4 regions of the Zoogloea sp. genome follow, and region 3 is predicted to be linked to each of the others. Evidence: predicted binding sites of a transcription regulator. Region 3 holds the regulator's gene; each other region holds the start of a gene.

Region 1 (3,394 bases), on a different contig from region 3:
ACTCAAACCTTGTTGGAATCCCATTTTCGTCTCCGCTTACAGAATCTGCTTGATGTCGGACAGGGCGACGGTCCCGCCCGACCCCACGTCCAGCGACACGCTACCGGTGCTGGAGCGCAGCACGCTGTTCACCGTGGTCAGGGTCAGCGCGGTCGGCTTCACGTCGGTATCACCGCGGGTCGCGCTCACGCTGACCGTGTACTTCCCGTCGGCCGCAACGGCGCCATTGTTGGTCTTGCCATCCCACGCAAAGTTATAGACGCCCGCCTCGTCGACCGCGCCGAGCTCCATCTTGCGAACCTCGATACCATTGGCATCCTTGATCGTGACCGTCACCTTGTCGGCAGCGCTGGCGACCTCGAAACCACCATAGGCCTTGCTGCTCGACAGGGCCAGGGTGTTGCCGGAGACCATTACGCCCTTGCCCACCAGCGCTGCAGCCTGCAGGGCATCGCTGGACTGGGACTGATCGAGCAGGGAGGTCAGCGTCGCGTTGAGCTTGTCGATGCCATTCACCGTGCTGATCTGTGCCAGTTGCGACGTCATCTGCGCGTTGTCGGTCGGATTGAGCGGATCCTGGTTCTTGAGCTGTTCGGTGAGCAGCTTCAGGAAACGGGTCTGCGCATCGTCGGTCTTGCTGGTGGCCTTCGAGGACTTCTGCAGCCCGGCCAGCACATCGGCAGCGGTAGTCGAGGTCGTGGAATTGACGGTACTCATCATCGTGCTCCGTTACGCTTACTGACCGATGGTCAATGTTTTTTCCATCAGGGACTTTGCGGTCCCCATCACTTCCGCATTGGTCTGGTAGGCCCTGGAAGCGGAGATCATGTTGGTCATTTCTTCGACGACATTCACATTTGGGAGCGCTACATAACCTTCCGCATTGGCCGCCGGGCTCTTCGGATCGTAGGTCATTCGCATCGGCGCGGCGCTCTCCACGACCTGGGTTACGCGCACGCCCTGGGCGCCTGGGCCCGCCATCGGCGTCGCCGCGAACACGACCTGCTTGGCCTTGTACGGCTGGCCATTGCTGGAGGTGATGCTGTCGGCGTTGGCCAGGTTGCTGGCTGTCGTATTGAGACGCAGGGACTGCGCGGTGAGCGCACTGCCAGCCACGTGGAAGACATTGAGCATGCTCACGAACGTTCTCCTTACTGACCCTGGATAGCTTGCTGCATGGAGCGCAGCAGGCCGTTGATGAAAGTCACGCTGGCCTGGTACTGGACGGAATTTTCGGCAAAGGCGCTGCGCTCCACATCCATGCTGACCGTGTTGCCATCAATGGCGCCCTGCTCTTCCGTCCGGTACTTGAGGTTGCCATCCAGCCCCTGCTCCCCGCTGCCCGCCAGGTGACGGGCCGAGGTCGTAGCCATCGGCAGCCCACTAGACTTGCCTCCCAGCGCGCCGTTCAGCGCCTCCCGGAAATCGATATCACGTGCCTTGTAGTTGGGCGTATCGGCATTGGCGATGTTGGATGCGATCACCTGCTGGCGATAAGCCCGCACGTTCAACGCCGTCTGATGAAAGCGCAATGCGTTGTCCAGTCGATCAGCCATTCGATTCACCCCTAAAGTTCGTTTCCGTCGGTGCCGATACACTGTCTGTCACTCAGGGCACCACGGTTTTCGTGCATTTCAATGCAGCTTCCGTGCCAAGCACTCTACGCCGTGAAGCCCCCCTTTGATGGCTCAAACAAGCGGTGAATCCTTCTTCAATTTGAATGGCGCGCACTCCCCTCCGGTCGCAACGGCAAACTTTGCCGCTCGAACCGGCAACTAACGCCTGCCGCCCCACTGCACCGGAAAAGATCTGCGGATTTTTCGCACTCTTCCGGCCGACGTGGTCGAATGAGGACATCCGTCCAATCCCTCAGCCAATGAAGTCCGCCCTGCTCCGTTTAATCCCCGCACTGGCCCTGCCCGTTCTGCTCATCGCGCCACCGCCGGCCAGCGCCCGCCAGGATCCGGCCCCGGTACGCGCCGAGGTCGCACGTTTCCTCAACATCCAGAGCCGCAGCCTGCCGGGCGAGGTCAGCGTCCAGGTGGGCGACTTCGCCGCCGACAACGTGCTGCCCCCCTGCGTCCAGTTGGAGGCCTTCCTGCCCCCCGGGAGCCGACAGTGGGGCCGCCTGACTGTCGGCGTGCGCTGCCTCGCACCGAGTGCTTGGTCCGCCTACGTTCCTGCCGAGGTCCGCGTACGGGGCGTCTATCTGGTAACGGCGATCCCTTTGATGGCTGGCCAGATCGTCGGGCCCGACGACCTCCGCCGCGAAATCGGCGAACTGAGCGCCCAGGCGGCGGACGTGCTGACCGACCCATCCCAGGCCGTGGGCCATGCCGCCCGCATCTCCCTTGCCGCCGGCAAGCCGCTGGCCGCCAGCAACCTGCGCCTGCCGCCGGCCGTCGTCCAGGGACAGCCGGTGAAGGTCATTTCGCGCGGCCCCGGCTTCCAGGTCGCCAACGACGGCACCGCCCTCAGCACGGCCTCCGACGGCCAAGGCGCGCAGGTCCGGCTGAGCACCGGCCAGGTCGTGCGCGGCGTGGCCCGCAATGGCGGATTCGTCGAGATCATCACGCCATGACATTCGCACTCATGCCACTCGTTCAGGTTAAAGTTTTGCTCCGACGAGTCGTAGACCGAGACGAATTCTGGAAGAAAGGACAAGACCGTGAAGATTGAAAACTCAGTCAAAGCGACCGGTGGCCTGCCGTCCAACGACGGGCGAACCCGCGCGACCAAAGACACGCCCCGAACCCAGGCGAACAGCGGCGACACCGACAAGGTCGAGATTTCCTCCCTGTCGTCGCGACTGCAACAGATGGAAGAAACCATTGCCGGCACCCCCGTCGTGGACAGCGCAAAGGTCGACGAAATCAAGCAAGCCATGAGCGAGGGACGCTTTAAGGTGGATACCGGCAAGGTTGCCGACGGGCTGATCGAAAGCGTGCGCCAGATGCTGGCCTCCCAGACCGGACGCGCCTGATAGAGCATGGCCACCGTCGATCAGACCTTCGTTCACCGCCTTGCCGTGCTGATCGGCGAGGAACGTGACGGCCTGCAGAAATTCATCGCCTTGCTGCAGCAGGAAGAGGCCTTGCTGATAGCCGGCAAGATCGACACCCTGACCACCCTCGCGGAAGAGAAGACTGCGCTGTATCGCGCACTGCAGCGCCTGTCGGACGACCGGACGGTGATGTTTGCGCGGGTCGGCGCCCGGGTCAGCAATGAGAACATCCGGCTCGCCCTTGGCAGCCTGCCGGACGCGCTGACGAGCTGGGACGAGGTGATCGCCCTGGCCACAGAAGCGAAAGAGCGCAATCGCGTCAATGGCCAGTTGATCCGAGACCGCCTGCAAAACAACCAGCAGGCCCTCACCACGCTCCTCTCAGCTGCC
Region 2 (3,394 bases), on a different contig from region 3:
ACACGACATGGCCTTCGTCGAAGCCCTCGGCGGCAAGGTCACCGTACTGTGCGAAGGCTCGGTGCTGGCGGAGGGCGACCTTGCCACCGTCCAGGCCGATCCGCGCGTCATCGAAGTCTATCTGGGGCGCTGAACCATGCTTACCGTCACCAACCTCAACCAGTACTACGGCGGCTCCCACATCCTGCGCAATCTCAGCTTCGAGGTGCCGATGGGCAAAGTCACCACCCTGCTCGGGCGCAACGGGGTGGGCAAGACCACGCTGCTCAAGACCCTGATGGGCCTGGTGCCCGCCGCCACCGGCAGCATCGCCCTCGACGGCACCGACATCACCAAGGCCCCCAGCTACGGCCGCGTGCGCGCCGGCATCGGCTACGTGCCCCAGGGCCGCGAGATCTTCCCGCGCCTGACGGTGGAAGAGAACCTCATGATGGGCCTCGCCACCCGGCCTGCCAGCGCCGAAGTGCCGACCCGCATCTTCGAGATGTTCCCGGTGCTCAAGCAGATGATGCGGCGGCGCGGCGGCGACCTCTCCGGCGGCCAGCAGCAACAGCTCGCCATCGGCCGCGCGCTGGCCCCGGGGCCCAAGCTGCTGATCCTCGATGAACCCACTGAGGGCATCCAGCCGTCCATCATCAAGGACATCGAACGGGCGATCCGCGCGCTGGCCGAAACCGGCGAGATGGCGATCCTGCTGGTGGAGCAGTACTACGACTTCGCGCGCTCGCTGGCGGATCACTATTTGTTGATGGAGCGGGGGGAGATCATCAGTGCGGGGCTTGGGGAGGAGATGGAGGCGAATCGGGTGAGGGAGATGTTGTCGGTCTAGCGCGTGGGTTGCCCTTTGCTGGGCGGCTTGCTTTTGTTTTGGCTTGAATCGGCCGGGACTCGCCCCGGCGGGCGACCTTCTTCTTTGCGTCGCCAAAGAAGAAGGCAAGAAAGGCGACCCGTGCCTCACCGGTCGTCCGCTGTGCGGACGACTTCCCTGCGCTGCTCGCAGCAGGCGGCCGTCGCGGAACTCGCCGGCTGCGCCGGCTCAGACAGCCGCGCCGGACTTCCCCGCCTGCTGCTGCGCTGCTCGGCGGTTCAGGACGGGCTTTGGGTTGAGACCGAGCCTCTGCGGAGGCGTTTCTGGGGGCTTGGGGAGTTGGAGTGCGCTTAAGGTTGGAATCGCGCCTGGTTTCGGAGGCTGGTGTGTTCGGACTGTTTCGCTCCATCACCGAGTCTTTCCTGACGCGGAGGCGGTGGAACAGTCTTTCGCAAAGACCGAGCCGAGCCTCTTTACTTATTGGCACCGGCCGTTGAGCGGCCGCCTTTCCTTTCCCCCTCTGATGCGCCGAGTGGAGGGTGGGGCGGGCGGATCAGGGCTGCGCATGTTTGAGCCCGCAGGGCGAGTTTGCGCAGACCCCGCCCGGCACGCCCGGAGCTCGGGCACCCCCGCAGGGGGCGCGGCAGCGGGGCACGTTTCTTTGCCTTCTTTCTTGTCGTGCGACAAGAAAGAAGGTCGCCCGCCGGGGCGAAACCCGGCCAATGCAAAGAAAAACAATGGAAATCCGCCTAGAAAAACCCCAAACAAACACCTTAATGCCCCTATTTGGTGCGTATACGACCACCAGAAGCACACAAGCCGAGCCCGCTACTCCACCAATGAACCATCTTGGTGCATAACCCACCCCCAAATCCCCACTCCTGCCCCAAAACCCTCCGCAAGCCATGCCCGCCAGCTCCACATCCCAGGCTTTTCGCTCCACCCGCGAGGCCCGGAACCCCACGGGCGGCCCGTTTAGCCCGGCTCAACGCGCTTTCAGCCCCACCATCCGGGCTCCGAACGCCATTCGCCACGCGTTGGACGCCCGCCGTGGCCCTCATTGCTCCGCGCCCCGCCCGCAGGGCACCGGATTCCGCCCCGCAAAACGGACATTCGCCGCGAAACCCTGTATCCATGCGGTTTTCCGGCATACCGTTTGCTAATCTCAAGACCATGTTGCTCGCTCCCTTTCCTCCCGCCGAATCGCAGGCGCCATCGCGCCCCGATGCCGGCCACCACCTGAGCTGGCGCGCGCGCCTCGAGCTGGGCTTCGACGCCACGCCCGACGGCCGCACGGTGCTGGCCCACCGCCTGCACGAAGGCCCGCTGCGGGTCCAGAAGGCGCTCTACCCGGAAGGGCCGGCGGTGTGCCATGCCTTGATGCTCCATCCGCCGGCCGGCATTGCCGGCGGCGATGCGCTCACCGTGCAGGTGCAGGTGGGCGAGGGCGCCCATGCGCTGGTCACCACCCCCGGCGCCGGCAAGTGGTATCGCAGCCAGGGGCCGCTGGCCACGCAGCGGCTGGATTTTTCGGTGGCGGCGGGGGGCGTGCTGGAATGGCTGCCGCAGGAGAGCATCGTCTTCGACCGGGTGCGCGGTTTCACCGAGACCACGGTGCGCCTGCACGGCGACGCGGTGTTCGTCGGGCTGGATCTGCTGTGCCTCGGGCGTACCGCGTCCGGCGAGCGGCTGACCGCCGGCAGCCTGCGCCTGGCCTCGCGCATCGAGCGGGACGGGCGGCTGATCTGGAGCGAGCAGGGCGTCATCGAAGGCGGTTCGCGCCTGCTCGATTCGCCGGTCGGCCTGCGCGGCCAACCGGTCACCGGCACGCTGCTGGTGGCGGCGGAAGGTATCGACACGGCGCTGCTGGAGGCTTGCCGGGCGGTAGTGCCGACGGTGGGCGAGGGCGGTGTGACGCGCCTGCCGGGCCTGCTGGTGGCGCGCTACCTGGGGCCGGCCGCCGAGCCGGCGCGGGCCTGGTTCGTGGCCCTGTGGGCGGCGCTGCGTCCGGCGCTGGCGGGCCGTCCTGCCGAGGTGCCACGGATCTGGCATACGTGATATCGGTTTTTGGCAATGGCCGCCGCCGCGGCCGTGCAACTACTATTTCCGGCGCCGGCCAGCGGGCCGCGCTGACCGAACGAGAAAGGGCTCCCGAATGGAACTGACCCCCCGCGAAAAAGACAAGCTGCTGATCTTCACCGCCGGCCTGCTGGCCGAGCGGCGCAAGGCCCGTGGTCTCAAGCTCAACTACCCGGAGGCGGTGGCCTACATCAGCGCCGCCCTCCTCGAAGGCGCCCGCGACGGGCGCACGGTGGCCGAGCTGATGAACTACGGCACCACGCTCTTGACCCGTGCCGACGTGATGGAGGGCGTGCCCGAGCTGATCCCCGAGATCCAGGTGGAAGCCACCTTCCCCGACGGCACCAAGCTGGTCACCGTCCACCAACCCATCGTCTGAGGCCCGCCCATGATCCCCGGTGAAATCGACACCCTAGACGGCGAGCTGGAGCTCAACGTCGGCCGCGCCACGCTGACCCTCGTCGTCGCCAATACCGGCGACCGCCCGATCCAGGTCGGCTCCCACTA
Region 3 (3,394 bases):
CGTTTCCTTCAACGTCGGCAGCGGCGAGGTAGTGGGTTTGCTCGGCCCCAATGGCGCAGGCAAGACCACCTGCTTCTACATGATCGTCGGCCTGGTGGCCGCCGACGGCGGCGAGATCACCCTCGACGACGAGGTGCTGACCCATCGGCCCATCCACCAGCGCGCGCGCCTCGGGCTGTCCTACCTGCCGCAGGAGATGAGCGTCTTCCGCAAGCTGACGGTAGCCGAGAACATCCAGGCTGTACTTGAGCTGCAGAACCTTTCCAAGCCGCAGATCGCCAGCCGCCTCGACGAGCTGCTGAACGAACTGGGCATCGATCACCTGCGCGACAGCACTGCGATCTCCCTGTCCGGCGGCGAACGCCGGCGCTGCGAAATCGCCCGCGCGCTGGCCACTGACCCACGCCTGATCCTGCTGGATGAACCCTTCGCCGGCGTCGATCCGATCGCCGTCATCGACATCCAGAAGATCATCCGCTTCCTGAAGGACAAGGGGATCGGTGTGTTGATCACCGACCACAACGTCCGTGAAACCCTTGGCATCTGCGACCGTGCCTTCATCATCAACGCCGGCGAAGTGCTGGCCAGTGGCCGCCCGGACGAGATCGTTCATAACGAACAGGTCCGCCAGGTGTACCTTGGCGAGCACTTCAGGCTCTGAGGCCCGATACGACTCATGAAGCCCAGCCTCCAGCTCAAACTCTCCCAGCATCTCGCGCTGACGCCCCAGCTGCAGCAATCCATCAAGCTGCTGCAGCTGTCGACCCTCGAACTCAACCAGGAGATCGAGAAGATCCTCCTGGAGAACCCCATGCTCGAGCGGGAAGAGCCCGAGGGTGACCTCGGCTCGAGCCGCGTCGAGGCACCCGGCCCGCTGGCGCCGGCCGGCAGCGAGGCCGCCCACGAACGCGAGCAGGAGCAATCCCGCGAGGCTGAGCGGGAACGCGAGCCGGATCACGATTTCGACAACGGCGGCGAAGCTGGCGAATGGGCTGCGGCTGGCAGCGGCGGACAACGCGACGACGACGACGAGACCGACTTTCAGGAATTCCAGGCTGCCGTGCCGTCCCTGCGCGACCACCTCGACGCCCAGGTCGCTCTCACGCCCCTGTCCGACCGGGACCGGGCCCTGGTGCGTTTCCTCATCGAGGCACTCGACGACGACGGCTACCTCAGCCAGGACTTGGCCGATCTGCTGCCGCTGCTCCCGCCCGAACTGGAAATCGAGCTCGACGACCTCAAGATCGCTCTCCGCCAGATCCAGAGCCTTGACCCAGCCGGCATTGGCGCCCAAGACGTGGGCCAGTGCCTGGCCCTGCAACTGCACACCCTGCCCACCAGCGAAGCCCGCGACCTCGCCATCGCCATCGTCAGCGAACATCTCGAACTGTTGGCCGCCCGCGACTTCCTGAAGATCAAGCGCGCACTGCGCTGCAGCGACGACACCCTGCGCGAGGCGCATGCCCTGATCCTCGGCCTCAACCCGCGCCCCGGCGCCCAGTTCTCCCAGGCCGATACTCGCTACGTGGTACCCGACGTGGTGGTCCGCAAGCAGCGCAGCAACTGGGTCGTCAGCCTCAACCCGGATGCGATGCCGCGCCTGCGCATCAACCAGCTGTACGCCCAGATCCTGCGCGACAACCGCGGCGCCAGCGGCTCCCTGTCGAGCCACCTGCAGGAAGCGCGCTGGCTGATCAAGAACGTGCAGCAGCGTTTCGACACCATCCAGCGAGTTTCGCAAGCGATCGTTGACCGCCAGCGCCAGTTCTTCGATTATGGCGATGTGGCAATGCGTCCGCTTACCCTGCGGGAAATTGCCGAACAGCTGGATCTACACGAATCCACCGTTTCGCGAGTGACCACCCAAAAGTACATGGCCACGCCGCGGGGCATTTTCGAATTCAAGTATTTTTTCGGCAGTCACGTTGCCACCGACAGCGGTGGGGCTGCTTCCTCGACGGCGATTCGGGCGCTGATTCGCCAGCTCGTGGGGGCGGAAGACAAGAAGAAGCCCTTGTCCGACGCGAAGATTGCCGAGTTGTTGGGCCAGCAGGGTATCGTCGTGGCACGTCGGACAATTGCAAAATACCGCGAGTCCCTCGATATTCCGCCGGTCAGTCTGCGCAAAACCATCTGACAGAAAGGTAGCAACCATGAACCTCAACATCACGGGGCATCACGTCGAAGTTACGCCGGCCATCCGCGAGTACGTCACGACCAAGCTCGATCGCGTAATCCGCCACTTCGACAACGTCACCAGCGTCGGCGTGATCCTCTCGGTGGAAAAGCTGCGTCAGAAGGCCGAAGTCACCGTGCACGTGCGCGGCAAGGACATCTACGTCGAGAACGAAGATGCCGACATGTACGCAGCCATCGACGGGCTGATCGACAAGCTCGACCGTCAGGTCCTGAAGTACAAGGACAAGACCAGCGACCACGGTCACGACTCCCTGAAGCAGCACCTCGCCGAGTCCTGATTCCCGGCGCTAAGTAATACGCTTTTCCCCGGGACCGTTGTGGCTATAATGCGCCCCAATTGACACAACGGCCCCGGCGGCCCTCGCCTCCGGATCTTCCTGAATCGCCTTTCACCGGCAACCTGTGTCGGCCCGCTCCGCACACGGGAGAGTCCTCGCATGAACCTCATCGCCAAACTTTTGCCGCCGACCAATGTGGTCGTCGGACTCGAGGCGAGCAGCAAGAAGCGTGCTTTCGAGCAAGCCGGCCTGCTGTTCGAGAACAACCACGGCATCGGCCGCAGCACCGTCTTTGACAGCCTGTTTGCCCGCGAGAAGCTCGGCTCCACCGGCCTTGGCCAGGGCATCGCCATTCCCCACGGCCGCATCAAGGGCCTCAAGGAAGCGCTGGGAGCCTTCATCCGCCTCGCCGACCCTGTCCCCTTCGACGCCCCCGACGGACGCCCCGTCTCGATGCTGTTCGTGCTGCTGGTTCCCGAACAGGCCAACGAGCACCACCTCCAGCTGCTGTCCGAGCTAGCCCAGATGTTTAGCGACCGCAATTTCCGCGAGCAACTGATGAGCGCAGCCGATGCACAGGCTGCCCATGCCCTTTTCGCCCAATGGGGCAGCCATGCGTCAGACGACGGTCAGCCGGCTGTTTGACGACAACCTGGAGCGCCTGCGGCTGCGCCACATCTGCGGCAGCCTGGCGACCCGCATTTCGGTCTCGGAAGACCGTATCTGGCCTGCCGACATGGTCGGCCACCTCAACCTGATCCACCCGGACCGCCTGCAGATCCTCGGCTCCTCCGAGCTCGCCTGGGCCCGCCGCCAGACCCGCGAGAAGGTCATCCACCACGTTCGGGAAATCCTCTCCTACGCCCCGCCGGCCCTCATCGTGGCCGACGACGAAGAGATCCCGAGCATCATCCGCA
Region 4 (3,394 bases), on a different contig from region 3:
AGGCCGTGCTCGGGATAGAGGGCGATGCCGATGCTGGCGGAAATGTTTATGAGATGACGGTCGATCTCGAAGGGCCTGGCGAGGGCTGAGCAGAGTTTTTGCGCCACGGCCAGGGCATCGGGCGCGTCCGTGATGTTGCGCAGGAGCAGGATGAACTCGTCGCCGCCCACCCGCGCCACGGTATCGGATTCGCGCAGGCTGTGGCGCAGGCGGATGGCGACCTGCTGCAGCAAACAGTCGCCGATGCCATGCCCCAGGTTGTCGTTGATCTGCTTGAAGTCGTCCAGGTCCATGAAAATGACCGCCAGTTGCTGGCCATCGCGCTTCGCGTTCACCAACGCCTGCTCGAGGCGATCGGAAAACAGTGCGCGGTTGGGCAGATCGGTCAGCGGATCGTGTTGCGCCAGATGGCGGATGCGCCCCTCTGCCTCCCGGCTCTCGCAGAGGGCAAGGCGCAGGCGATGGTTGATGCGGTAGATGTACATTGCAATGGCGCTGACGCCCGCCAGTAGCGACAGGGCGATATACAGCGTCGTTGGATCATGCGGGGCAGCGGGCTCGTAAAGAAAACCATTCAGGGCGTAGTTGCCAGGCAGCAGCCCGAGATCGGCATAGGTGTTGGCGATGTGGCGCCAGCGCCCACGGTTCATGTAACCGACTTCAACCAGATCGGTACGCATCAGCGACGCCATGCGCTGGGCCTCAAAGAGATAGAAGTCGCGCGGATGCTGCGTGGAGTACTTGGCCAGGAGCAGATCGACGATTTCCTCCGGATGCTGCATTGCATACTGCCAGCCGCGCAGACTGGCCTCCCGGAAGGCACGCACGCGCTCCGGATGGGCCTTCAGTTCCTGCTCGGTGGTGAACAGGTTGTCGCCGTAGAAGTCGATACCGCCGGCCCGTGGCGTATAGACCTGATAGTCGAACTTGGCGCGGTCCAGGTAGTAAGGCTCGTTGCTGACGTAAGCGGAGATGGCGTCGACGCGGCCTTCGATCAGGTCTTCCGGATTGAAGCTGTGGGGCAACTGGACGAGGCGATCGAGCGTGATGCCTTCCTGCTTGAGATAGGCAAACAGCTCATCCGACTGCGGTTCGATCATGACGCGTTTGCCAACGATGTCATGGATGGCCTGGGTACCGCTGTCCTCGCGCGCAATCAGCACCAACGGGGAATGCTGGAATATCACCGCGAGCACGACCACCGGCTTGCCGGACTTGCGGGCCAGCAGCAGGCTGCTGGTTCCTACGCCGTACTGGGCCTGATCGGTCAGGACCGCCTGCAGCGGATCGACGCCCGGCGTGGCTTCACGCAACTGGACATCCAGGCCGGCCTCCCGGTAATAGCCCTTCTCAAGCGCCGCGTAATAGCCGGCAAACTGGAAGGCATGGCTCCACTTGAGCTGCAGGGAGACCTTTTCCAGAGCGTGGGCCATGCCGGCAGGCACCAGCAAGGCAGCGAAAAGCAGCGGCCACAGACAACGACGCAAAACATGACAATGCATTTGCAGAATTATGCGCTGCGCGCCGCCTCACCCCGGCAAATTTTGGTGTCAGATTAACCCTCAGGCCGCCCCGCTCCAAACCCGTGCCCCCTGCACCAGCCAAGTGCATCCCCCGGCGCTTTTCCGCCCCCAAGCCCCGCCCACCGCCCATTTTCCGCCCAATCCGGGGCTGGCCCACCTCTTGCTAAAGAGAAACCAGACCCCGGCTGGCAACGCTGCCGAAGGGGAATTTGCCTCCGCCAACGACGGCGGGATTCGAGTGAGCAGGATGCCCTTGGGCGCCGCTCGCCAGTTCCAACCCGAGTTTGAGCCGCGTTCTGCGGGGGCCCTTGATGCGCCGTGCCATTCACGTCCGTGAATCGCCGGTGATCCTGCGAGGCTTCCGGTGGAGCCGGACTCGCAGGATCGAATATGAAAATCATCGTTGTCGGCCACGGCATGGTGGGCCACAAGTTCCTCGAAGAACTTCACCAACTGGCATCCGTTCCCACTGAAGTCAGCGTGCTCTGCGAGGAGCCGCGCGCGGCTTACGACCGGGTGCATCTGTCCGAATTCTTCGCCGGCAAGAGCGCCGACGAACTGTCCCTGGTGGCGCCCGGCTTCTTCGAGGAGAGCGGCTTTGCGCTGCGCCTGAAGACCCGCGCCAGCGCCATCGACCGCCGCAAGAAGACGGTGACCACCGCCGACGGCGAGGTGCTGTCCTACGACAAGCTGGTGCTGGCCACCGGCTCCGTGCCCTTCGTGCCGCCGCTGCGCGGTGCCGACCGGGCCGACTGCTTCGTCTATCGCACCATCGAAGACCTGGAAGCGATGACCGAGGCCGGCAAGCGCTCGAAGAGCGGCGTGGTGGTCGGCGGCGGCCTGCTCGGCCTGGAATGCGCCAAGGCCCTGCGCGACCTGGGCCTGGAAACCCACGTGGTCGAGTTTGCGCCGCGCCTGATGGCGGTGCAGGTGGACGACGACGGCGGCCGCATCCTGCGCAACAAGATCGAGGAGCTGGGCGTGCATGTGCACACCAGCCGCCACACGACGGAGATCACCGACGGCGCCCGCGCCCGCCACCGCATGGTGTTCGACGACGGCACCTACCTCGAGACCGACATGATCGTGTTCTCCGCCGGCATCCGCCCGCGCGACGAGCTGGCCCGCCAGAACGCACTGGCCGTCGGCGCCCGCGGCGGCATCGCGGTGGACGACCACTGCCGCACGACCGATCCCGACGTGTACGCCATCGGCGAGTGCGCGGCGTGGAAGGACCAGCTGTTCGGCCTCGTCGCCCCCGGCTACGACATGGCCCGCGTGGCGGCCCGCCACATGACCGGCCAGAAGGATGCGGCCTTCGCCGGCGCCGACATGAGCACCAAGCTCAAGCTGATGGGCGTGGATGTGGCCAGCATCGGCGACGCGCAAGGGCGCACCCCCGGCTGCCGCAGCTTCCGCTACATGGACGAGGTGAAGCAGATCTACAAGAAGATCGTCACCAGCGCCGACGGCAAGCAGCTGATCGGCGCGGTGCTGGTCGGCAACGCCGACGAGTACGGCACGCTGCTGCAGATGGCCCTCAACGGCATCGCGCTACCGGCCGACCCGGAATTCCTGATCCTGCCGTCCAGCGACGGCAAGGCCAAGCCCGGCCTGGGCGTGGATGCGCTGCCCGACAGCGCCCAGATCTGTTCCTGCAACAACGTCAGCAAGGGCCAGATCTGCGCGGCGGTGGCCGACGGCGCCACCACCATCGGCGCGCTGAAGGCCTGCACCAAGGCCGGCGCCACCTGCGGCGGCTGCGTGCCGCTGGTGACGCAGGTGATGAAGGCCGAGATGAGCCGCCTGGGCATGGCGGTGAACAACCACCTCTGCGAGCACTTCTCCTACTCCCGCCAGGAGCTGTTCCA

Evidence for each region. The regulator sigma-54, encoded in region 3, starts transcription at its own class of promoters, with help from an activator protein. The targets are predictions, from matches to a motif close to TGGCACGCTTNCTGCTNA.
Region 1: a site for sigma-54 is predicted at 1,637-1,654, ahead of flgB (flagellar basal body rod protein FlgB). Genes of this name have one in related genera too.
Region 2: a site for sigma-54 is predicted at 1,954-1,971, ahead of ACE3RX_RS04730 (urease accessory protein UreD). Genes of this name have one in related genera too.
Region 4: a site for sigma-54 is predicted at 1,673-1,690, ahead of nirB (nitrite reductase large subunit NirB). Genes of this name have one in related genera too.

Annotation. Positions count from the first base shown of each region.
Region 1 covers NZ_JAYSDK010000031.1:14,236-17,629, forward strand. The annotation lists gene ACE3RX_RS17285 (flagellar hook protein FlgE) at 1-24, opposite strand, end outside; gene ACE3RX_RS17290 (flagellar hook assembly protein FlgD) at 37-717, opposite strand; gene flgC (flagellar basal body rod protein FlgC) at 736-1,140, opposite strand; gene flgB (flagellar basal body rod protein FlgB) at 1,152-1,556, opposite strand; gene flgA (flagellar basal body P-ring formation chaperone FlgA) at 1,877-2,581, shown strand; gene flgM (flagellar biosynthesis anti-sigma factor FlgM) at 2,669-2,983, shown strand; gene ACE3RX_RS17315 (flagella synthesis protein FlgN) at 2,990-3,394, shown strand, end outside.
Region 2 covers NZ_JAYSDK010000005.1:112,862-116,255, forward strand. The annotation lists gene urtD (urea ABC transporter ATP-binding protein UrtD) at 1-133, shown strand, start outside; gene urtE (urea ABC transporter ATP-binding subunit UrtE) at 137-829, shown strand; gene ACE3RX_RS04730 (urease accessory protein UreD) at 1,982-2,866, shown strand; gene ureA (urease subunit gamma) at 2,964-3,266, shown strand; gene ACE3RX_RS04740 (urease subunit beta) at 3,276-3,394, shown strand, end outside.
Region 3 covers NZ_JAYSDK010000007.1:103,562-106,955, reverse strand. The annotation lists gene lptB (LPS export ABC transporter ATP-binding protein) at 1-661, shown strand, start outside; gene ACE3RX_RS06335 (RNA polymerase factor sigma-54) at 677-2,137, shown strand; gene hpf (ribosome hibernation-promoting factor, HPF/YfiA family) at 2,154-2,477, shown strand; gene ptsN (PTS IIA-like nitrogen regulatory protein PtsN) at 2,637-3,122, shown strand; gene hprK (HPr(Ser) kinase/phosphatase) at 3,091-3,394, shown strand, end outside.
Region 4 covers NZ_JAYSDK010000004.1:83,478-86,871, forward strand. The annotation lists gene ACE3RX_RS03690 (diguanylate cyclase domain-containing protein) at 1-1,433, opposite strand, end outside; gene nirB (nitrite reductase large subunit NirB) at 1,914-3,394, shown strand, end outside.